One region of the Rouxiella chamberiensis genome, then DNA from elsewhere that is predicted to be linked to it. Evidence: predicted binding sites of a transcription regulator. Region 1 holds the regulator's gene; each other region holds the start of a gene.

What was found. The regulator Fur, encoded in region 1, represses iron uptake genes when iron is present. The targets are predictions, from matches to a motif close to ATAATAATGAGAACNACTATCAA.
Region 2: the regulator Fur is predicted to act here: its motif matches at 5,730-5,752, upstream of exbB (tol-pal system-associated acyl-CoA thioesterase).
Region 3: the regulator Fur is predicted to act here: its motif matches at 1,509-1,531, upstream of bfd (bacterioferritin-associated ferredoxin).

The regions. Positions count from the first base shown of each region.
Region 1 is NZ_CP114058.1:2,640,629-2,648,932, reverse strand. It holds gene glnS (glutamine--tRNA ligase) at 43-1,713, shown strand; gene fur (ferric iron uptake transcriptional regulator) at 1,869-2,315, opposite strand; gene fldA (flavodoxin FldA) at 2,596-3,123, opposite strand; gene ybfE (LexA regulated protein) at 3,502-3,798, opposite strand; partial or broken gene ybfF (esterase) at 4,080-4,848, opposite strand; gene seqA (replication initiation negative regulator SeqA) at 5,041-5,577, shown strand; partial or broken gene pgm (phosphoglucomutase (alpha-D-glucose-1,6-bisphosphate-dependent)) at 5,601-7,242, shown strand; gene O1V66_RS12250 (PadR family transcriptional regulator) at 7,431-8,165, shown strand; gene kdpE (two-component system response regulator KdpE) at 8,171-8,304, opposite strand, start outside.
Region 2 is NZ_CP114058.1:4,337,026-4,345,329, reverse strand. It holds gene O1V66_RS20380 (fimbria/pilus outer membrane usher protein) at 1-1,739, shown strand, start outside; gene O1V66_RS20375 (Csu type fimbrial protein) at 1,736-2,722, shown strand; gene O1V66_RS20370 (cold-shock protein) at 2,778-3,257, opposite strand; gene alkB (DNA oxidative demethylase AlkB) at 3,408-4,061, opposite strand; gene exbD (TonB system transport protein ExbD) at 4,191-4,622, opposite strand; gene exbB (tol-pal system-associated acyl-CoA thioesterase) at 4,630-5,595, opposite strand; partial or broken gene metC (cystathionine beta-lyase) at 5,900-7,088, shown strand; gene O1V66_RS20345 (DedA family protein) at 7,268-7,930, shown strand; gene O1V66_RS20340 (AraC family transcriptional regulator) at 8,020-8,304, opposite strand, start outside.
Region 3 is NZ_CP114058.1:4,052,801-4,061,104, reverse strand. It holds gene O1V66_RS18900 (prepilin peptidase) at 165-692, shown strand; gene bfr (bacterioferritin) at 708-1,199, opposite strand; gene bfd (bacterioferritin-associated ferredoxin) at 1,276-1,470, opposite strand; gene tuf (elongation factor Tu) at 1,627-2,811, opposite strand; gene fusA (elongation factor G) at 2,883-4,997, opposite strand; partial or broken gene rpsG (30S ribosomal protein S7) at 5,094-5,565, opposite strand; partial or broken gene rpsL (30S ribosomal protein S12) at 5,662-6,035, opposite strand; gene tusB (sulfurtransferase complex subunit TusB) at 6,178-6,465, opposite strand; gene tusC (sulfurtransferase complex subunit TusC) at 6,479-6,847, opposite strand; gene tusD (sulfurtransferase complex subunit TusD) at 6,868-7,266, opposite strand; gene O1V66_RS18850 (helix-turn-helix transcriptional regulator) at 7,275-7,991, opposite strand; gene fkpA (FKBP-type peptidyl-prolyl cis-trans isomerase) at 8,265-8,304, opposite strand, start outside.

The DNA.
Region 1 (8,304 bases):
GGTTAGTCTTTCGAGCTTTCGTTCGCGTAGAGGAATTGAACAATGAGTGAGGCTGAAGCCCGCCCAACAAATTTTATCCGTCAGATTATCGATGAAGATCTGTCATCGGGAAAACACGCGTCTGTCGTGACCCGCTTTCCGCCTGAGCCAAATGGTTATCTGCACATTGGCCACGCAAAATCGATCTGCCTGAACTTTGGCATCGCACAAGACTACCAGGGTCAATGCAACCTGCGCTTTGACGACACTAACCCGGTAAAAGAAGACATCGAGTTCGTCGAGTCCATCAAGAAAGACGTGCAGTGGCTTGGCTTCGAGTGGAGCGGCGAGGTGCATTACTCCTCCGACTACTTCGACCAGCTGCACCACTACGCGGTAGAACTTATTCAGAAAGGCCTGGCCTACGTCGACGAACTGTCGCCGGATCAGATCCGCGAATACCGCGGCAACCTGACCGCGCCGGGTAAAAACAGCCCGTACCGCGACCGCACGGTCGAAGAGAACCTCGCGCTGTTCGAGAAAATGCGCAACGGTGAATTCGCCGAGGGCACGGCGTGCCTGCGCGCGAAAATCGACATGGCGTCGCCATTCTTCGTCATGCGCGATCCTGTGCTGTATCGCATCAAGTTTGCCGATCACCACCAGACCGGCACCAAGTGGTGCATCTACCCGATGTACGATTTCACCCACTGCATTTCCGATGCGCTGGAAGGAATTACCCACTCGCTGTGTACGCTGGAGTTCCAGGACAACCGTCGTCTGTATGACTGGGTGCTGGATAACATCACTATTCCATGTCATCCACGTCAGTACGAGTTCTCTCGTCTGAATCTCGAGTATGCCATCATGTCCAAGCGCAAGCTGAACCTGCTGGTGACCGAGAAGATTGTGGAAGGGTGGGACGACCCGCGCATGCCAACGGTTTCAGGCCTGCGCCGCCGGGGTTACACGGCAGCCTCCATTCGCGAATTCTGCCGTCGTATCGGCGTGACCAAGCAGGACAACAATGTCGAGATGGCCGCGCTGGAATCCTGCATCCGTGACGATCTCAACGAGAACGCGCCGCGTGCAATGGCGGTTATCAATCCGGTTAAAGTGATCATCGAAAACTTTAGCGGCGATGCCGTGCAGTACGTTTCCATGCCTAACCATCCGAGCAAGCCGGAGATGGGATCGCGTGACGTGCCGTTCACCGCTGAAATCTTTATCGATCAGGCCGATTTCCGCGAAGAAGCCAACAAGCAGTACAAACGTCTGGTGCTGGGCAAGGAAGTTCGCCTGCGCAACGCGTATGTCATCAAGGCCGAGCGTATCGAGAAAGATGCCGAAGGCAATGTGACGACCATCTTCTGCAGCTACGATGTCGAGACGCTTTCCAGGGATCCAGCCGATGGCCGCAAGGTAAAAGGCGTGATCCACTGGGTTTCCGCAACTGAAGGCAAGCCTGCCGAGTTCCGCCTGTATGATCGTCTTTTCAGCGTGGCAAACCCGGCACAGGCAGATGATTTCCTGACCACCATCAACCCTGAATCGCTGGTGATTGCCAACGGCTATGTCGAGCCAAGTCTGGCGGATGCAGAGGCGGGTGTCAGCAAGCAGTTCGAGCGCGAAGGCTATTTCTGCGCCGACAGCACGTATTCCCGTGCCGATCATCTGGTGTTTAACCGCACCGTAGGTCTGCGCGACAACTGGGAAAGCAAGCCGGTCGTGTAAAACGTCCACGTCTGGCGTCAAGAATGCAGCCCGAGGGCTGCATTTTTTTGGCTATTCCGGGCGGGGCGCAGGATGCAAGGCAAAAAAACCGCTTTTCAGCGGTCATTTTTTTACAGGCAGGTTCTTTTCCTTCAAAACCCGTCTGGTGCAGGGTATTAGCCTTTACCGTGCAGCGTTTCATCTTCCAGGCAGTTGCCGTCTTCGCAATGACCATAGAGATACAGGCTGTGGTTGGTTAATTTAATACCGTGACGTTTTGCAATTTCACGCTGGCGCGCTTCGATGTACTCGTCGCGGAATTCGATAACGCGGCCGCAATCGAGGCAAATCAGGTGATCATGGTGATGCTGCTGGGTCAGTTCAAACACTGACTTGCCGCCTTCAAAGTTGTGGCGGGTAACAATGCCGGCGTCGTCAAACTGGTTAAGAACACGGTAAACCGTGGCCAGACCAATTTCTTCGCCCATATCGATAAGTTCTTTGTACAAATCTTCCGCACTGACGTGATGACCTGCCGGGGCTTGCAACACTTCCAGGATTTTCAGGCGTGGAAGCGTGACTTTTAAGCCGGCTTTCTTCAGTGCGGTGTTGTTGTCAGTCATGCGGATTTAGTCCTGTCACTATGCTAATCACGTTAATGAAAACGGTGGGCTGTTTACAACCATCATTCTAATCCAAAGGTTTTAAGCAGACCCGAAGGTTTGTAGCAAGACCAGAGGTTTTAAACCCAATTTGGGTAGAATGATAAAAACAGATACTCTAAGTGTACCTTGATCGGGCTGAAATTTACAATTTTGAAGCCGTTAAATTGTTAATTTCAGTGATAGTTTGGCCCTTTCACGAATAACCTCAACGTTTCAGGGCCTTAGCCTTTGTGTGGGATTAACCGATAATCTCTGCAAGGCTTAATTCTTCGGAAATCTGCTTCACCCAGGCATCGACGCGTTCGTTGGTCAGCTCGGGTTGACGGTCTTCATCGATAGCCAGACCGATGAAATGCGTGTCATCCGCCATGCCTTTGGACGCTTCATAACCGTAACCTTCGGTAGACCAGTGGCCTACGATTACTGCGCCGCGAGGTTCGATGATGTCACGCACGGTACCCATCGCATCACAGAAATATTCCGCGTAGTCTTCCTGGTCGCCACAGCCGAACACCGCAACCAGTTTGCCTTCGAAATCTATCTCTTCCAAAGTCGGGAAAAAGTCGTCCCAGTCACACTGTGCTTCACCGTAGTACCAGGTTGGGATGCCGAGCAGCAGGATATCGTATTTTTCCAAATCTTCCTTGCTGCTTTTGGCGATGTCCTGAATGTCGGCCACCTCTTTACCCAACTGCTTCTGGATCATTTTTGCGATGTTTTCGGTGTTTCCGGTGTCGGAACCAAAGAAGATACCTACAACTGCCATAAGCTTATCTAACCTCTTGTTCTTTAATGGACTCAATGAGTCTGTTTGTTCGTCCGCGGCGTGCGAGTCAATTTAGGCAGGATGATAGCAAACTCGGCGAGCCGAGAACATATTCTCGACGTATCCTGACTAGGCGGTCAGCGCTTCTGCAGCATAGTTCACTCTCGGCAAACGTGCCTGCGCGCGCTGATTGATGACGCCCGGAATTAATGACGCACAGTTTATCGGGCAAATCGGCCGAGCGTTATCGCCTTTGTGTGTTCTGTAAGGGGTTTTGTTAAATAGAATGGCACTTGGCAAGGCAGAGGACAGACAAACGTCGAGCGAAGGCTAAGAGAGACAGCAACGGCGGGTAACCGGGAAAGTTACCCGCCCGAATCAGTCGTGCGAAGACGAGCTTTGCTGATTGTTCAGATGAGACAGCAGCATCTGTTCAATCAGCTCGCTACGGCTGATATTTTGCTGTTCCGCCAGCTTGTTGAGCGCATCGACGGCTTCGGCATTGATTTTCAACTCGACGCGACGTAAACCGTTGTTTTTGTCACGGCGAAGCTGATTACGCTTGTTAATCCGAAGCTGTTCATCGCGAGATAGCGGATTTGTTTTTGGACGTCCCGGACGGCGATCGTCTGCGAACAGATCGAGCGTCGTGCGATCCAGTTGTTCTTTTGCCATAGGTAGCGGTACAACTAGGGAAGTTACATCGAAAAGCGGCGCAAGGCCCTTTCAGATGAGATGGTTACACATTTCGGGTTAACAAACCCTAACCCAATTTACCTCAGACGCCCGAGAAAAAACGCCTCGGCGCAGGGGCAAAATTACAGCGCGCAATCATACCCTAGCGTATATCCCTCCACAACGCCTAACTACCTTGAATATTAGCTAAGTTATTAGGATTCGCCCTTTTTTGCACAGTCGCGGGGGCATTATCGGTAAATCAGGTCGCAAGAGGGCGCTCAGGCGTCTATGAAGCGGTGAATGGCGCGCAGAACCGCCTCGGGCTTTTCGGCATGCACCCAGTGTCCGCTGCCTGCCACTACATAGGCGCGTGCCAGCGGGAACTGCCGCGCAATGGCCTCGCGATGGCTGTCGTTCACGTAATCGGACAATCCGCCGCGAATAAACAGCGCCGGATGCGGCCACGGCGAGACGTCCTGCCAGCCAATGATATGCGCATATTGTTCATGCAGTGCAGCCACGTTGAACCGCCATTCGCCCTGCTGGAAGGATTTCAAAAGAAACTGGATAACGCCGTCTTCCCCGATGAACTGCTGCATGCACCGGGTTGCCCCTGCGCGGTCCGTGATACCGGCTTCGGTAACGGCATTCAGCGCGGCGAAAATGTCATCATGGCGGCGCACGCCATAACTCACCGGCGCCATGTCTATCGCCACCAGTCTGGCGACACGGTTCCGGCGCGACGGCGGTCAGCGCCATTGCCGCCTTGGCTCCCATCGAGTGCCCGATGACCAGCGCCTTGTCGATACCGGCGTCGTCGAGCGTTTCGCGCAGGTCTTCGGCCATCGCCTGATAGGTCATGACCGGCGAGCGCGGAGAAAGCCCGTGATTTCGCAAATCCACCTGAAGCACACTATGCTGTTGTTTCAGGTCACGCGCCAAAATGCCGAGATTATCCAGCGTGCCGAATAGCCCGTGAACCAGCAGCACCGGCAAAGTCTGATTTTCAGGCGTTTCGGCCTGTTGCAGTCGATAATGTAATTTCATGGCAGAGTCCGTACAGACATTTATTACAGGTAAGGATCTCATTAGGTTATCATGAGTTACGGAAGATTTTCCGAGTGGGATATAGGGTTTATTCTGCTTTTTGAATATTGAGGTGATTAGCCTTTTTGTTTGCGCAGTTTAATTTGTATAATCCTTTGAATAAATTAAGTAGAAAAACAGTACTGGATAAAGATGAAAACGATTGAGGTTGATGAAGAGCTTTACCGCTATATCGCGAGCCACACGCAGCATATCGGTGAAAGTGCATCAGACATTTTACGGCGGATGCTGAAATTTACTGCCGGCCAGGAAGTGCAGGCGCCAGCCAAAGCCAGCGCGGCACCCGCAGAAAAGCCCGTTGTCGCCACCAATACGCCGCGTGACCGCGTGCGCGCCATGCGCGAGCTGATGCTGTCTGACGAATATGCCGAGCAGACCAAGGCGGTGAACCGCTTTATGCTGATCCTCACGACTTTATACACGCTCGATCCCAAACAATTCGCCGTGGCGACCGAATCTCTTACCGGCCGCACCCGCACCTATTTTGCCGGTGACCAGCAAACGCTGCTGCAAAACGGTATTCATACCAAGCCAAAGCACGTACCAGGAACACCTTATTGGGTCATCACCAATACCAACACAGGCCGTAAACGCAGCATGATAGAGCACATCATGCAATTGATGCAGTTCCCTGTCGAACTGATCGATAAAGTTTGCGGAACCCTTTAATACAGCATTAGGGAGAAATGCCAGTGGCTAACAACCCCCGTGCAGGGCAACCTGCTCAGCAAAGCGATTTGATTAACGTTGCACAACTTACGTCGCAGTATTATGTGCTGCAGCCAGATTCGTCCAACAGCGCTCACGCGGTAAAATTCGGGACGTCTGGACATCGCGGCAGCGCCGGACGCCACAGCTTCAACGAATCTCACATTTTAGCGATTGCCCAGGCCATCGCCGAAGTGCGCAAAGAGCAGGGGACTACCGGTCCATGCTACGTAGGTAAAGACACCCACGCGCTGTCTGAACCGGCATTTATCTCTGTGCTGGAAGTGCTGACTGCCAATGGCGTTGACGTCATCGTGCAGGAAGACAACGGTTTCACGCCAACGCCTGCGGTTTCCCACGCGATCCTGACCCACAACAAGCAGGGCGGCGCGCTGGCAGACGGTATCGTCATCACCCCTTCGCACAATCCCCGGAAGATGGCGGCATCAAGTACAACCCGACCAACGGCGGCCCGGCAGACACTGACCTGACTTCCGTTATCGAAAAGCGCGCCAACGCGCTGATTGCGGGCGGCCTGAAAGACATCAAACGTCTGTCTCTCGACAAAGCCTGGCAGAGCGGTCATCTGAACGAAAAAGATCTGGTGCAGGGCTACGTTGAAGCACTGGGCGAAATCATCGACATGCCGGCCATTCAGAAAGCGGGCCTGAAACTCGGTGTCGATCCGCTGGGCGGTTCCGGAATTGCCTACTGGCAGCGCATCGCCGAGCACTACAAGCTTGACCTGACCCTGGTCAACGATGAGGTCGACCAGACTTTCCGCTTCATGCATCTCGACCACGACGGCGTGATCCGCATGGATTGCTCGTCCGAGTTCGCAATGGGCGGCCTGCTGGCGCTGAAAGACAAGTTCGATCTGGCCTTCGCCAACGACCCTGACTACGACCGCCACGGCATCGTTACGCCGAAAGGCCTGATGAACCCGAACCACTATCTGGCGGTGGCTATCAACTACCTGTTCCAGAATCGTCCTCAGTGGGGCGCGGATGTCGCCGTCGGTAAAACGCTGGTGTCCAGCGCAATGATCGACCGCGTAGTGGAAGATTTGGGCCGCAAGCTGGTGGAAGTGCCGGTGGGTTTCAAATGGTTCGTTGACGGCCTGTTCGACGGCAGCTTCGGTTTCGGCGGTGAAGAGAGCGCGGGGCTTCCTTCCTGCGTTTCGACGGCACCCCGTGGTCAACCGACAAAGACGGGATCATTCTGTGTCTGCTGGCGGCCGAAATCACTGCCGTTACCGGCAAGAATCCGCAGCAGCATTACGATGAGCTGGCCGCACGCTTCGGCGCGCCGAGCTACAACCGTATTCAGGCACCGGCTACCCACGCGCAGAAAGCGGCGCTGTCCAAACTCTCTCCGGAGCAGGTCAAGGCAGATACGCTGGCGGGCGACCCGATTACCGATCGCCTGACCTCGGCACCGGGCAATGGCGCCTCTATTGGCGGTCTGAAAGTCATGACCAAAAACGGCTGGTTCGCCGCGCGTCCATCCGGTACCGAAGAAGCCTACAAAATCTATTGTGAAAGCTTCCTGGGTGCCGAACACCGCGAAAAAATCGAAAAAGAAGCCGTGGATATCGTCAGCAAGGTGCTCGCCGACGCCAAATAATTCCGGGCTATTTTTCCTGATGACATTAAAGCGCTGTTTATACAGCGCTTTTTTTATGCCCACGTTTTGTCATTCTCAAGGTGAAAAAAGATATATCTAAATGCACATAAAGACTTGCCAAAGATCCCGAGCTGATCTAATTTAGATATATCGAAAATGTTTCGATATATCTAAATAGAGGTATTTATATGTTTGGTCATTCATTGTTGGGTAAGAATATGGACGGTCGCCATCGCGGTCATGGGGAAAGATCACGCCGACATGGCGCAGAAGCAGGGAGCGAGCGCGCCGAGTCTCAGGGTCGACGTCGCGGCGGCCGTCATGCGCCGATGGGCGAAGGTCACGCGGAGCGCGGAGAAGGTCGTGGTGAAAAGCGTCCACGTCGCGGCGGCGGTCGCGGAGAGAAGATGAAACGCCTGTTCGAGCATGGCGATCTGCGTCTGGTGCTGCTGGCGCTGGTGGCGAAAAAACCGAGCCACGGCTACGAGCTTATCAAGGCCATCGAAGAGGCGTCATCGGGTCTTTATGTGCCGAGTCCGGGCGTTATCTATCCTACGCTGACGTTGCTTGAAGAGCAGGATCTCCTGGAGCCGCTGGAAACCGGCAACGGGCGTAAAAGCTATCAGCTGACCGCCGCAGGACAGGAGGAGCTTACGAAACATCAGGAAGTGCTCAACGCCATTTTTGCCCGTCTGGCAAAGCGCGAGAAACGCCATGAGCGCGAAGGCAATCTGGCAGAAGGCATCGCCGAAAGCATGCACAGCCTGCGCCACGTACTGCGCAAGAATCTGATGCGCGACGATCTCAGTCCTGAACAGGTAACGCGCGTCAACGCCACTCTGCGTAAAGCGGTCGAGATCATCGAGGCCGAATTTGCCGCCATTGATGCGGAAATGGCGACAAAACCGGAAGAAGAAGCCTAAGACACTCAGGGCAAGAAACGGTAGCCGATGCCCGTTTCCGTCAGCAGATGACGCGGCCTTGTGGCATCCTGCTCGAGTTTTTGCCGCAAATGGCCCATGTAAATGCGAAGATAATGGCTGTGCTCCACGTAATTCGGGC
Region 2 (8,304 bases), 1.7 Mb from region 1:
ATCCGCTGGTTCAGTACAGCGGCACGGCGGCGGTGCCGACTTCCGTGGATCTGTTTATCAACGGCTTTAAGGCGAGCAGCAGCAATCTGAACGCCGGTCCGTTTACTCTGACCAATGTTCCCTACATTAATGGCGCGGGCGAAGCGACGGTCGTGACGACCGATGCGCTGGGGCGACAAGTCTCGACCTCTGTGCCCTTTTATGTCTCGAACCAGCTGCTGAGAAAAGGGCTGACCGATTTCGATTTTTCACTCGGCAAGGTGCGCAAAAATTACGGCCTGAACAGCAGCGATTATGGCTCTCCGGCCTTCAGCGGCATCTATCGATTCGGCCTCACCAACTCGCTGACCTTTTCAAGCCATGCCGAGGCGACGCAGGGCTTGCAGCTTGGTGGCGTAGGCGCGGATATCGCCGTGTGGCGACTCGGAACGCTGAGTCTCTCGGGCAGCCAGAGCCGTGCCAATCACCGCGTGGTCGGCTCGCAGATTTCCAGTACCGACGGCATTACCCAGGCGCTGACCAACAGCGCCATTGATAACCTCGGCGGCGGTTATTCGATTGAAGACCAGCGTACGCGCGGATCGCAATATGTCATCGGCTACTCCTACTATTCCACCCGCTATAGCCTCGCCGTGCAACGCGCCTCGCGCACCGACGGGTATCAGGATCTGACCTCCTACTCCAGTGACTCGCGCCTGAGCCACCGCGCCGATCAGGCCACTTTCAGCGCTTCGCCCTTTGGCACATCGAACGGCACCGTCGGCGTTGGCTATTTCGACGTCGAAGCCTATGACCAAAGCCATACCCGCCTGCTGAACCTCTCCTATAGCCGTTCACTATGGGGACAAAGCAGCATGTTTTTGTCGATGAACAAGACGCTCGGCGAAAACGGCTACAGTGCGCAGCTGCAATTTATCATTCCGCTGGATTTCGGGGCCAACATCAACCTGAGCAGCCAGCGCGATAATCAGGGCAACTACCAGCAACAGCTGGGTGCCAGCAAATCGGTGCCGACCGACGGCGGACTGGGCTGGGATGTCGCCTATTCCACCGGCAAAAATGCCTATCAGCAGGCCGATGCCACCTGGAAAACGCATTACGCTACCGTGCAGGGCGGCGTTTACGGGCCGGAAGGGGAATACACAAACTGGGCAGATCTCAGCGGATCCGTGGTGTTTATCGACAACGACCTGTTTGTCTCGGACAAGATAAACGATGCTTTCGTGGTCGTGAATACCGATCACTACACCGGCGTGCCCGTGCTGTACGAGAACCAGAAAATAGGGACCACCGACAGGCACGGACATCTGCTGGTGCCGAATGTCAGTTCGTTTTATCCGGCAAAAATCGACATCGATACCCTGCCGCTTCCGGCAGATGTGAGCACACCGGAGGTCTCCAGGCGCGTGGCCGTGCGCGAAGGCAGCGGTAGAGTGGTCGATTTCCCGGTGCGCAGAGTGATGTCCGCTACCCTTCGACTCAACGATGTTCAGGGTCAGCCACTCAAACTCGGCACGCTGGTGACGGAAGAAAACAGCCATCAGGTCGCCGTTGTCGGTTATGACGGGCTGGTCTATTTCAGCAATCTACAGCTCCACAACCAGATTAGCGTACAGCTTGAGGGCGCGGCACCCTGCCGCCTCGGCTTCGACCTGAACGCCGCCAGCCACAGCATCCAGCAGGTCGGCCCGCTGGTCTGCCGTCCGGGCGCTTTCGTTTCACATGAGGAGAAAAAATGAGAAAGGCGACAGGAATACGCGCCGTGCTTTTACTGCTGTCGAGTCTCGCAGGAATGGGCACGGCGCTGGCAGACTGCACCAACGGAGCCGGGGCAGCGGTAGGCAGTGCCAGTTTCGGCACCCAAAGCTCGTTTACGATTAACGGTACGTCGCAATTGGTCACCGCCAACACCGGTTATAGCTGTTCCGGCAATGTACTGTCGTTGCTGTCGACCAACACCATCCGACTCACACTCTCGTCGAGCACCAATGCCAGTGGCAGCACGCCGCGACTCTACGCGCCCGCCAACGGCAGCACGCCGGCCGCCTATGTTCCCTATACGCTGTGCATCGATTCTGGCTGTGCCACGACGTTGCCGGTCGGCAACAGCTACACCAATTCGCAAACGTCGCTGCTTGGCCTGCTTGGCCTGTTTACGGGCACCAACGGCACACTGCCGCTGTATCTGAAAACGTCGCTGGCCAATGTTCCTGCCGGAACCTACACCGATACGCTGAATCTGAGCTGGGCATCGCACGTCTGCTTTATCGGTCTGCTGGGGTTGTGCATCTATACCGACCAGACTGCCACCACCACGATTCCGGTCACGCTTGTGGTCACCAACTACTGCTACCTCGACAGCGCGCCCAACGTCAGCTTTGGTTCCAACCCTTTCCCGAGCAGTTTTACCACGCCCGTGACCAGCAACAGCCTGAGCGTTCGCTGCACCCAAAGCGCGGCCTACACCATCAAAATGGCCAGCAGCAATCCCCTTAGCGGACAGTATCGCCAGATGTCTTCATTGATCAATGGCACCACGTATTACCTGCAATATCAGCTGCTCAAGGCCGACTCGACGGTATGGACGCCGACCAATGATTTGGCCGCGACCGGCAACGGCAACTCGCAGGCGGTGTCTTACACGGCGCAGGTCAATACCAGCCAGGCGAATGTGCCCGCAGGGAATTACAGCGATACCGTGACGGTCACTGTAACGTATTAGAAAGGGAGCAAGGTATCGCCGCTGGACGCAGAGGCCAACGGCGAGAAAGCAGGGTTTACAGCGCCTTGAGGATTTTGACCGTCGCGTCTACGTCGATTTCATCTTCCGAGAAGACGTAGGTGGAATTCTGGAAGGTCGTGATCAGCAGTTTCTTGATAGTCCGCGTCGTGGCCCTGGCTTCTTCGTCTTTTGGCTTGATGCGGTTCATCAGCAGGCCCACGGAAAGCACGGCGTTTTCCTTGTCGATTTTGGAATCCGCAGGCACTTCTTCGCTAAAGGCCAGGAAAGACTTGATGCTGGTGATTTTGATGCGCTCACCGGCAATGTGAATGTGCTTGCTTTCGGGCGCCACTTTCACCGCAAAGGCCGAGAGTCCCTTGGTATTGGTCGTAGGCTCGAAGGTCACCACGGCATCTTTCTTGATAAGATCAGGATTGGCGACTTTAATCACATGGAAATAGCGGTTATCTCCGTTTTCATCTTTGATAAAGCCAAAACCTTTATCTTCAAACCAGGTTGTGATTACACCGTTCATCGCTCTTACCACCTAATAAATTCGTTCAAAAATGCCTGTTTTACCCGCTACGTTTTTTTGAAACCTGGGAGGGAAACAGTGAAGCCGCCTAGTTTAATGCACAACGGGCGCGAAGTCCTGCGCTTTACGCAACGCAGGGCGATTGCGCGGTCAATGCGCCTTGCGGAAGGTCAGATTAAAACGGTATTGCCCCGTTAGTGGATGTTCACCCACTTTCAGCGGCAGGATCCCGTGATAGCGCAGTCGCGCCGGTCCGCCCCACACAACGATATCGCCGTGCGTCAGATTCACCCGCAGAGTCGGGTCACTGCGCTCCAGCCCGCCAAACTGAAACACCGCCGGAAGACCCAGAGAAATCGACACGATAGGCTGGCCGAAATCGTCTTCGTCCTTGTCCTGATGCAGCGACATTTTCGCACCCGGCTGGTAGCGGTTAATCAGACAGGCGTCGGGCAGAAAGTTGTCGAAACCGGCCTCTTTGGCGGCGTGAATCGCAAGCGTGCGGAAGATATCGGGCATCGGCGGCCACTGTTTGCGCGTTTCGGGCGAAGTCGTCTGATAACGATATCCCTGACGATCGGTTACCCAGCCCAGTTCGCCGCAGTTGGTCATCGCGACCGACATGGCATAACCGCCCGGTGTGGCGCGATACTGGAAGGGCGCCTTGATGGCGATTCGATTGATAGCCTTGAGCAGTTCACGCTCATCGGCCAGCGCCGCGCCGCGTAATACCACGGCGCCCGGGCAAATATCTTCACGCCAGCTTGGGTGAAAATCCGGGTGCGCAAAAAGATCCAGGTTCATGTGTCCTCCTGCCAGACAGTTCAACGTTAAGTATAACAGCCCTTGGCGAAGGCGGCGGGAATGCCGAAGACAAGAAGGCCCGAGTCACCTGCGCGACTCGGGCCTTCTTTATTCTGCCTGTGAAAAGCGTTACTGCGCCGCTGCGCCGCCTTTCTCTTCGCCGACCAGACCGACTTTCAGGTAACCGGCGGCACGCAGTTTATCCATCACGCTCATGATGGTTGCGTAATCCACCGACTTGTCGGCACGGAAGAAGATAGTGGTTTGCTTGTCGCCCTGCGTGCGCTGGTCGAGCAGCGCGCCGAGGTTGTCAGGCGTAATCACATCGTCGCCGATAAACATCTGGTTGTCAGCCTTGACCGACAGGAACACCGGTTTAGGCGGGCGAGGCTGGGACTGGGCGGTGGAGGCAGGAAGATTGACCCGCACATCTACCGTCGCCAGAGGCGCTGCCACCATGAAGATAATCAGCAGCACCAGCATAACGTCGATAAACGGCGTGACGTTAATGTCATGCATTTCGCCGCTTTCATCGAGGTCGTCGTTTAAACGAATTGCCATGATTAACTTATCCTACGCGTAGCTTGTGACCCGCCTGCGCGCGCGGTGCCTCTTCGACACGGGTTGCCAGGTCAAGATCACGGCCCTGAAGCAGCAGAATCTGGGCTGCCACATCGCCAACCTGATGACGGTAAGACGCAATGGTACGGGCGAAAATGTTGTAGATAACCACCGCAGGGATAGCCGCAACCAGACCGACCGCCGTCGCCAGCAACGCTTCTGCAATGCCGGGAGCCACAACCGCCAGATTGGTGGTTTGAGTCTGTGCAATGCCGATAAAGCTGTTCATGATGCCCCACACGGTACCAAACAGGCCGACAAAAGGAGAAATCGCTCCGATGGTCGCCAGAATACCGTTGCCACGGCCCATATGACGACCGGCAGCGCTAACGCGGCGCTCGAGACGGAAACCGGTACGCTCCTTGATGCCGTTGTTGTCGGTGGAACCGGCAGACAACTCCAGCTCGTTTTCGGCATCGCGCAGCATCTGGCTGCTGGTGCTGTTGGCGGAGAAGCTTTCAGCCTGATCCAGCGCCTCTTTCAGTGAACGAACCGGCAACAGGGCAGCCAGTTCACGGCGCAGACGGCGACGCGCAGAGAGGATTTCGGCACCTTTGCTAAACAGCAGCGTCCAGGTCACCACCGACGCCAGCAACAGTCCGATCATCACGATTTTTACCACGATGTCCGCGTGCTGGTACATGCCCAGCACCGAGAGATCCTTGGGAATGATCGGACCCTGTGAATCCTGGGCGGAAGCCGCGCCGGTCGTGCTTTGCAGCACAGGCGCTGCGCTACCGTCGGTTGACGTCGCTGCCGGAGCAAGTGCCGAAGTGGTTTGCGCAGGCGTGACTGCATTGGCCGCATTTGAAGAAGGCGCTGCCCAGGCACTGCCGCTCAAACCTGCAATCAGTACCAGTGAAGTCATTACCGTACCGATTTTTGCTGTACCGCTTTTACGCGTACTCATCATCTGTTTTACGTCCGTCGAAAATGACACCGCTTTGTTCATCTTAATGCGACACGTTTGCACGTAGCGCCTCCAGCCGTGATCAATAAAAGTGAAATTATTAATAGCGGCAAATGATAACAAAATAAAAGCCATAATTGATAGTAGTTCTCATTATTATTTACATTACGTATTGGCATGAAAAAACAGGGTTATTCATTAAATGAAAAATTTTCACACACCCCGGCAAAGAAATGACCCTGTCCCTGCGGCATGTTACCGTAGGAAAAATGCCGTATGGCGGGAATGACAAGGTGAAATCGGTCTTATGACATCCAGAAAGATTGAAACTGCGTTAGTGAGCGCAGGAAGAGATAAAAAGTTTACGCAAGGCTCCGTAAATGCGGTTATTCAGCGTGCCTCCTCGCTGGTATTCGAAACCGTCGCCGCCAAGAAATTTGCCACCGCCAACCGTGCCAACGGCGAACTGTTTTACGGACGTCGCGGCACGCTGACCCATTTCTCGCTACAGGAAGCGATGGTTGAACTCGAAGGCGGCGCAGGGTGTGCGCTGTATCCTTGCGGCGCTGCCGCCGTCAGCAATGCCATTCTCGCCTTTATTCAAAGTGGCGATCACGTACTGATGGCCAGCTCCTCCTATGAACCGACGCAAGATTTTTGCAGCAAGGTGCTGACACGTCTGGGCGTTGACACCACTTACTATCCTGCGTCCATCGGGGCCGATATTGCCCGCCTGGTTCAGCCCAACACCCGCGTGGTGTTTCTTGAGTCGCCGGGGTCGATAACAATGGAAGTGCCGGATATTCCGGCCATTGTCAGCGCCGTGCGTGCCGTTTCTCCGGAGGTCATCATCATGATCGACAACACCTGGGCGGCGGGTATTCTGTTCAAGGCGCTGGAGTTTGATATCGATATTTCGATTCAGGCAGGCACCAAGTATATCGTCGGCCATTCCGATGCGATGATAGGCACGGCGGTGTCGAACCGCCCGCTGCTGGGACCAGCTGCGCGAGCAGTCCTACCTTATGGGTCAGATGGTCGATGCCGATACCGCCTACGTCGCCAGCCGCGGCCTGCGCACGATGGGCATTCGTCTCAGACAGCACGCCGAAAGCAGCCTGCGAATTGCCGAATGGCTGCAAACCCGTCCCGAGGTGGCGCGCGTCAACCATCCTGCGCTGCCCGGCAGTCGAGGGCACGAATTCTGGAAGCGCGACTTTACCGGCAGCTGCGGCCTGTTCTCCTTTATTCTCGCCAAGCGCCTGAGCGACAGCGAAATGGCCGAATATCTCGATCATTTCCAGCACTTCGGCATGGCCTATTCATGGGGCGGCTTCGAGTCACTGGTGCTGGCCAATCAGCCCGAAGAGATTCAGGCCATTCGTCCGGGTGAAACGGTGGATTTCGAGGGCACGCTGGTGCGCGTGCATATCGGGCTGGAACATTGTGACGACCTGATAGCCGATCTTGAGGCGGCATTTGCCCGCATCGCCTAAGCTTAATAAAATCATTGCGACAAACCGCCCAGATCCTTACTTATCTGATAGGATGATGGGCGGATTTTAACCATAATACGTTAAATACTAATAAAGATTGATAGCAGCATTTTACTTTAGCGTGACATCAGGGCCACCCGATATTTCACGTCTTTGAAGCAACCCAGACAGGAAAGCTTATGGCTGTTTTAACTCAGATCCTTCATGCACTTTGGCAGCATGATTTCAGCGTTTTGGCGAATCCCAACGTTTTATGGGTCGTCTATGCCGTGCTGTTTACCACTCTTTTCCTCGAAAATGGCCTGCTCCCCGCCTCTTTTCTGCCGGGCGACAGCCTGTTGCTGCTCACGGGCGCGCTGGTTGCCAAAGGCGTGATGAATATTGTTCCGACGCTTGTCATTCTGGTAGTGGCTTCAAGCCTGGGCTGCTGGCTGAGTTATCTGCAGGGCCGCTGGCTTGGCCATACCCGTATCGTGAAAGGCTGGCTGCTGCAGTTGCCCGCGCATTACCATCAACGCGCCCATGAACTGTTCGACAAACACGGGTTGACCGCGCTGCTGGCGGGGCGTTTTCTGGCATTTGTGCGCACCCTGCTTCCGACTATCGCGGGTATTTCCGGTCTCGACAACGCCCGTTTCCAGCTGTTCAACTGGTTGAGCGCGGTGCTTTGGGTCGGCGTCATCGTCGGCATGGGGTATGCCATCTGCCAAATTCCGCTGGTGCAGCGTCATGAAGATAAAGTCATGGCCGGTTTGATGATCCTCCCTGCCCTGCTGCTGGTGACCGGACTTGCCGGTGCGCTGCTGGTCGTCTGGAAGAATCGCCGGAAAGTCGCCTCATAGGCCGGTAGGTTTCGAGGGCGGCAAGCGTCGACGCCTGCATCTTTGCGTCATGCCGGAACTTACGCCCGCCGCCGGTAATAGACAGACCGTCAGGACCCAAAAACGGTTTCGGACAGCGTCAAGGCATTGCCTTCGCGCATGCGGGCAATTTCATCACTCGGCGTCACGCCAAAGTAACGTTTGAACTCCCGGCTAAACTGCGACGCGCTCTCGTAACCGACATTGAGCGCGGCGCTGCTGGCCTTCACTCCGTCGTAAATCATCATCGCCCGCGCCTTGTGCAGCCGGTAGTTTTTAAGATACTGCAACGGCGAAGTGCTGGTGACCGCCTTGAAATTATGGTGAAAAGCCGACACGCTCATGTTCACGTCACT
Region 3 (8,304 bases), 1.4 Mb from region 1:
GTACTCCCCTGCCCTCTTTCACGTTTTCGCTAAATTTTGGGCGGCAGTTTCCGCCGCGTAAAATGAACAATATTTCATCAAGTCTTTTCGGATTGTTTGTATCCTCCGAAAGATTATTCTTTGTCCTCCACACCGGTACTTGTGAGACCGACAAAGGAGTCACCGTGTTCAACGATATCGCCCGGTTCGCAATGACGCATGGCTATGCCTTGATGACCAGCATCCTCCTGGTCGGTTTTTTGCTGGCGCTAAGCTATATCGACATGCAGCGATTCCAGCTACCCGACCGTCTTACGCTACCGTTATTGTGGATTGGCCTGATGCTGCACGCGGTTTTCAGACCTCAGCATCTCGCCAATGCCGTGATTGGCGCTGCGGCTGGCTACCTGTGTCTATGGGCTATCTATTGGCTGATGAAAGCAGTGACTAAAAAAGAGGGATTGGGATACGGCGATTTTAAACTCATGGCGGCATTGGGTGCCTGGCTGGGATGGGAGTCTCTTCCGTTTGTGGCCTTCATCGCTTCTGTCACCGGGACCATTATGTACGTCTTGCGCTTTTTGTTCCTTCGCCGACTGGGCGCTATTCCCTTTGGTCCCTTTCTCGCGGTTACGGGCGGGATAATTTATATCAGCCAGCAAGTTTATGGCCTGGCTGATACACAATGTCTCTATTGCGTGACTATCCAGTAAACACCGTAGCCAGAACTAATGCGCTGCTTTTTTTGATTCTTCTTTTATCTGAGTTTGAATGTAGTTCTGAATACCCACTCGACCTATCAAATCGACTTCGGTTTCGATCCAGTCAATGTGGTGCTCTTCTTCCGCCAATATAGTAATCATCATATCGCGGCTGACATAATCGTGAATGGAGTCGGCATAGGAAATGGCTTCGCGTAAATCGCGCGCGCCGTCGAGTTCAAGCACCAGATCCGACTTGAGCATTTCCTCAACGTCTTCACCAATATTGAGCTTGCCGAGATCTTGCAGGTTGGGAATGCCCTCGAGGAAGAGAATGCGTTCGATGTAAATATCAGCATGCTTCATCTCGTCAATGGACTCATGGTATTCGATGCCGTTGAGTCGCATCAAACCCCAATTTTTAAACATTCTGGCATGGAGAAAATACTGATTGATGGCAACAAGCTCATTTCCTAGCAGCTTGTTAAGGTGCGCAATCATTTTGGTATCGCCTTTCATAGGAATGCCCTCCGCTGTAGTTCTATGAAGTGTAGAACCACTCGGCTAAGAGGGAAAGAAATAACCCTACTATTTATCAGGCGACTTCGATGATGTAGGTTGTGCTCTCCTGCTCCTCAACCAGAATCTCTCTGGCCTGTCTGATGCATTTCCCGCAATCCGTACCAATCGGCACTAACTGGCGAAGGTCTTTCATCGTTTGTGGCTGATGCTGCCGGATTACTTTTCGGATCACTTTGTCGGTGACTGCATTACACAAACAGACGTACATACCCTAACTCAATATTTAAACAATTCACGCAACTGTAAATGAGAATAGTTTTTATTTCAATTGTGATTGGAAAAATTTACACAACCTATTTGCCGGAAAAAGGCATAAAAAAGGGTGCCGAAGCACCCTCTTTTAGATCACCAATGTTATCAGCGATTAAGCGATAACTTTAGCAACAACACCAGCGCCTACAGTACGGCCGCCTTCACGGATTGCGAAACGCAGACCGTCGTCCATTGCGATTGGGTGGATCAGGGTAACAACCATGTTCACGTTGTCACCAGGCATAACCATCTCGACGCCTTCTGGCAGTTCGATGGTACCGGTCACGTCAGTAGTACGGAAGTAGAACTGTGGACGGTAGCCTTTGAAGAACGGAGTATGACGGCCGCCTTCGTCTTTGCTCAGGATATACACTTCTGAGTCAAATTTGGTGTGTGGCTTGATGGAACCTGGTTTAGCCAGTACCTGACCACGTTCGATGTCTTCACGCTTGATACCACGCAGCAGAACACCTACGTTCTCGCCTGCACGACCTTCGTCAAGCAGTTTACGGAACATTTCAACACCGGTACAGGTAGACTTGACGGTGTCTTTGATACCAACGATTTCAACTTCTTCGCCAACTTTAACGATACCGCGCTCTACACGACCGGTAACAACGGTACCACGACCGGAGATGGAGAATACGTCTTCGATTGGCAGCAGGAATGGCTTGTCGATCGCGCGCTCTGGTTCCGGGATGTAAGAATCCAGGTGACCAGCCAGCTCGATGATTTTAGCTTCCCACTCAGCGTCGCCTTCCAGTGCTTTCAGCGCTGAACCACGAACAACTGGCAGATCATCACCAGGGAAGTCGTAGGCAGACAGAAGTTCACGCACTTCCATTTCTACCAGTTCCAGCAGCTCTTCGTCATCAACCATGTCACATTTGTTCATGAATACGATGATGAAAGGAACGCCAACCTGACGACCCAGCAGGATGTGCTCGCGAGTCTGTGGCATAGGGCCATCAGTTGCAGCAACAACCAGGATAGCGCCGTCCATCTGAGCAGCACCGGTGATCATGTTTTTCACGTAGTCGGCGTGCCCTGGGCAGTCAACGTGCGCGTAGTGACGAGTCGGGGTGTCATACTCAACGTGGGAAGTGTTGATGGTGATACCACGTGCTTTTTCTTCTGGTGCGTTATCGATCTGGTCGAATGCGCGCGCAGAACCGCCGTAGGTTTTAGCCAGTACGGTGGTGATAGCAGCAGTCAGGGTAGTTTTACCGTGGTCAACGTGGCCGATAGTACCAACGTTGACGTGCGGTTTGGAACGTTCAAATTTTTCTTTAGACACGGATATATTCCTTACTATTGTGCTCTCCCCTCAAGGAGAGAGCACGGGATCATTGTGTTAGAAACCTAGGCTTATTTACCACGAGCTTCGATTACAGCCTGGGCAACGTTGCTTGGCGCGTCATCATACTTCAGGAATTCCATGGAGTAAGATGCACGGCCTTTGGTCAGTGAACGCAGCTGAGTTGCATAACCGAACATTTCGGAAAGCGGAACTTCAGCATGAATCACAACGCCGGTAGCGTTGGATTCCTGGCCTTTCAGCATACCACGACGACGGCTAAGGTCACCGATCACGTCACCAGTGTTCTCTTCTGGAGTTTCTACTTCAACCTTCATGATCGGCTCAAGCAGAACTGGTTTCGCTTTCTTAAAGCCATCTTTGAAGGCGATAGATGCGGCCAGTTTAAACGCCAGCTCAGAGGAGTCAACATCGTGGTAAGAACCGAAGTGCAGACGCACACCGAGGTCTACTACCGGGTAACCGGCCAATGGACCTGCTTTCAGCTGTTCCTGGATGCCTTTGTCAATCGCGCCGATGAATTCACCAGGAATCACACCGCCTTTGATTTCATTGACAAACTCGTAGCCTTTAGGGTTAACACCCGGCTCGAGTGGGTACATGTCGATCACAACGTGACCGTACTGACCACGACCACCAGACTGCTTGGCGTGCTTACCTTCAACGTCGGTAACTTTGGCGCGAATCGCTTCACGGTATGCTACCTGCGGCTTACCAACGTTAGCTTCAACGTTGAATTCGCGACGCATACGGTCAACCAGGATGTCCAGGTGAAGCTCACCCATACCTGCGATGATAGTCTGACCAGATTCTTCATCAGTCCATACGCGGAATGATGGGTCTTCTTTAGCCAAACGACCCAGAGCCAGACCCATTTTTTCCTGGTCAGCTTTGGTTTTTGGTTCTACAGCTACGGAGATTACCGGCTCTGGGAATTCCATACGCTCAAGAATGATCACGTTATCCGGATCACACAGGGTATCACCAGTAGTCACGTCTTTCAGACCGATCGCTGCAGCGATATCGCCTGCACGAACTTCTTTGATCTCTTCACGCTTGTTGGCGTGCATCTGAACGATACGGCCCAGACGTTCGCGCTGTGATTTAACTGGGTTAAATACAGTGTCACCTGAGTTGACGAGACCGGAGTAAACACGGAAGAACGTCAAGTTACCCACGAATGGGTCGGTTGCGATTTTGAACGCCAGAGCAGAGAACGGCTCTTTGTCGTCAGAGTGGCGAACTGCCGGAGTGTCTTTACCGTCATCCAACATGCCGTTGATTGCTTCAACGTCGGTTGGTGCTGGCAGATACTCGACAACAGCATCCAGCATTGCCTGTACGCCTTTGTTTTTAAACGCAGAACCACAGGTAACCAGGATAACTTCGTTGTTCAGAACGCGCTTACGCAGAGAAGATTTGATCTCTTCTTCAGTCAGTTCTTCACCGCCGAAGAATTTCTCCATCAGCTCGTCGGAACCTTCAGCAGCGGACTCAACCAGTTTCTGGTGCCACTCTTCAGCCAGTTCTTGCATATCAGCCGGGATATCTTCGTATTCGAAGGTCACGCCCTGATCTGCTTCGTTCCAGTTGATTGCTTTCATCTTCACCAGGTCAACGATACCGGTGAATTTCTCTTCTGCGCCGATAGCCAGCTGCAGAGGAACTGGAGTTGCGCCCAGACGTTTTTCGATCTGGTCTACAACTTTCAGGAAGTTAGCACCCATACGGTCCATTTTGTTAACGAACGCGATGCGTGGAACTTTATATTTGTTGGCCTGACGCCATACGGTTTCAGACTGTGGCTGAACGCCGCCAACAGCACAGTAAACCATTACCGCACCATCAAGAACACGCATGGAACGCTCAACTTCGATGGTGAAGTCAACGTGTCCCGGGGTGTCGATGATGTTGATGTGGTGTGGTTCGAACTGCTTGGCCATACCAGACCAGTAACAGGTAGTCGCAGCAGACGTGATGGTGATACCACGTTCCTGCTCCTGCTCCATCCAGTCCATGGTTGCTGCGCCGTCGTGAACTTCACCGATTTTGTGGTTTACACCGGTGTAGAACAGAACACGTTCGGTAGTCGTCGTTTTACCGGCGTCGATGTGAGCGCTGATACCAATGTTACGGTAACGCTCAATGGGTGTTTTACGAGCCATTTGATTCCTCTATTCCTAGGGCGTTCAGATTTAGTTAATCCAAGCGGGTTAACTGTAATCAGCGCCCGCTTGGTTAGCATAACTACTGCGTGGTGATTACCAGCGGTAGTGGGCGAACCGCCTTGTTGGCTTCGGCCATACGGTGAACGTCTTCACGTTTCTTCACAGCAGTACCTTTGTTGTCTGCTGCATCAGAAAGTTCGTTCGCCAGGCGCAGAGCCATGGATTTATCACCGCGTTTACGAGCAGCTTCAACGATCCAACGCATTGCCAGAGCATTACGACGAACCGGACGTACTTCAACTGGAACCTGGTAAGTAGAACCACCTACACGGCGGGACTTAACTTCCACGGTCGGACGGACGTTGTCCAGAGCGACTTCGAAAGCTTCCAGGCTGTCTTTACCGCTACGTTGAGCCAGGGTCTCAAGTGCGTTGTAGACGATTGCTTCTGCAGTAGATTTTTTACCATCTACCATCAGGATATTTACGAATTTCGCCAGAAGTTCGGACCCGAACTTAGGATCTGGCAGGATTTTACGTTGACCAATGACGCGACGACGTGGCATGGAAATACTCCGTTGTTAATTCAGGATTGTCCAAAACTCTATGAGTTTATTTTGACAGTAATGTGAAAATGTTTGGCCTTACTTAACGGAGAACCATTAAGACTTCGGCTTTTTAACGCCGTATTTAGAACGAGACTGCTTACGGTCTTTAACGCCTGAACAGTCCAGTGCGCCGCGGACGGTGTGGTAACGCACACCTGGCAAGTCTTTAACACGACCGCCACGGATCAGGATAACGGAGTGTTCCTGCAGGTTGTGACCTTCACCGCCGATGTAGGAGGTAACTTCAAAACCGTTAGTCAAACGAACACGACATACTTTACGCAATGCGGAGTTCGGTTTTTTGGAGTGGTGGTGTACACACGGGTACAAACGCCACGTTTCTGCGGGCAAGCTTCCAGCGCTGGAACGTTGCTTTTAGCAACCTTCGTAGAGCGTGGTTTGCGTACCAGCTGATTAATTGTTGCCATTAAAAAGCTCCTGGATTTTGATTCGTAAACTGCTTTGTAAACACGTGATAAATCGACCCACAATCGGCAGATGCCAATATGGGACGCAGAATTTTATTGCTGACCTACGAAAGTGTCAAGAAATATACAACATTTCGCGAAATCACCACGCGATGTGCTGACGGTGCCTTTCGGTTAAATCAACGAATCCATTATAGTCGATTGGCGTCCATTTGTGTGAAATTTGACCAACCAACCCTCTGGCTTGCAGATCTTCACTCAGAACATATACCGGGCAGGTCAGAACAGAGATATGGGACTGCGCCATGCTGTTTTCAAGGGCGGCGAGCACGCCATCCTGCATGAGCAGTAACGCATCTTCATCGCCGACAAGCTGAATAAGTGCCGCCAAATCACACTGTTGAGGAGAATGAGACAGGGTAAAAAGCATTATCTTTATCCGATCAGAAGGTCATAATCACATCATAGGTGGCGAGTCGCCGACGCAGACTATCGGGGGCGAGACGCTCGACATCCAGCACCCAGTCGTCGAATTCCGCCAGACCGCGGGCGCTTGCCGAGGCGTCACAGAGAAAGCATTGCTCAATATCGTAAAGCGGTAAAATGCCGTAGGTAGCAATGTAATTACGCGCTAAAACTTTTTCGGGTTGCTGTCCCGGCAACAGTTGCAAAACGCCATCTGCCACAAAAAATACGCCGATTTCTTCGGTCAGCGCCGAGGTTGCCAGCAGGGCGTCGAGCCCTTCCCTCCCTGCGGAAGTCCCGTGCGGGCTTTGCGTAAATACAAATGCCACCTTCTTTTCTGCACTCATGTTGCTGTCTGTTCCTACGCTTAAAACTGTATCAGCCGATCGCAGGTTAGCGCGGCTTCGGCAAGGCTGCCAAGACCGGTCAAGGCGAATCCGGGCTGAAGATTGGGCTGTGGTTCGTGAGGCTCGTCCTTGCGGTTTGCCGCTTCGTCGGCATCGATAATGCCACGACGCAGCGCCGCCGCCACACAAACGTTCAGCGCAACGCCATGCTCTTCGGCCAGTTGCTGCCAGGCGCGTACCAGGTCGAACTCGTCGGAAGCCGGCGAGGTAAGCTGATTGCCGTTAAGCACGCCTTCACGATAAAAGAAAATGCTGTCGAGTTGATGACCACGCGCCAGCAACGCCTGCGCAAACTGATAGGCGGCGCTGGCCTGCTGGGTACCGTAAGGCGCACCCGTAACCAGAAGACTGTATCGCAACGTCAACGTTAGTTCCCCAACGGCTCGCCGCTTTTAAACTGGCGGATGTAGAGATAGACCGTGTGTTTGGAGATATTCAGACGATCGGCGACCTGATTGATGGCATCCTTGATGTCGAAAATGCCCTTCTCGTACAGATTGAGCACGACCTGTCGGTTTTTGGCATTGTTGGTGACATTGCGATCGGCATTCACCTCTTCGATGGTGAACTCCAGCGTTTGTGCGACAAGATCATCAACCGAAGAAGCAAAGTTGACGGAAGGCGACACGTCTTGAGCTTCCGGCGGAATAAAAGTCTGCATAATCTGCGAGAAAGGCACATCGAGGTTCATGTTGATACACAGCAGTCCGACCACGCGCTGATCGCGATTGCGGATGGCGATAGTGACCGACTTCATCAATACGCCGCTTTTCGCGCGGGTAAAATAGGCTTTGGAGACATTGCTGTCGGCGCCCGTCATGTCATGCAGCATGCGCAGGGCCAAATCTGTGATAGGCGAACCTATCTTGCGGCCGGTGTGTTCACCGTTGGCGATGCGAATAGCCGAGCATTTCAGATCTTCCAGAGAATGCAGAACTATTTCGCAGTGTTGACCAATCAGCATGGCCAATCCATCGACGACCGCCTCATAGGAGGTCAGAATTTCATGGTCGGTTGCACTAAACGGACGTTGGTCCAGCAAATCCAGCTCACCGGTTTCGCCATTTAAAAGCGAATTAGACATTGAAGCTACCACCCTCTACATCGGGACCTTACTCATCAGCTGGAGTAAGACTCTCCGTACAATCATTTCAGCAGGCCCCACTGTAACAAAGCTACAGTGAAAACCTCCCTACGATTTTTCCAATACCCTGACGTTAAGCCCGAGCGACAAGGCCGTCAAGTTATCATCATAGAGTAACCCCAGCAAAAATGGGGTGGAAGCCTTTAAAAAGCGTAGGGTAAAAAAAACCGCCGCATAAGCGACGGTTTTTTCAGGTACAAAACGCAGAACTGATTATTCTGATTTTGCAGCCGCGGCCGGTGCAGCAGGCTTG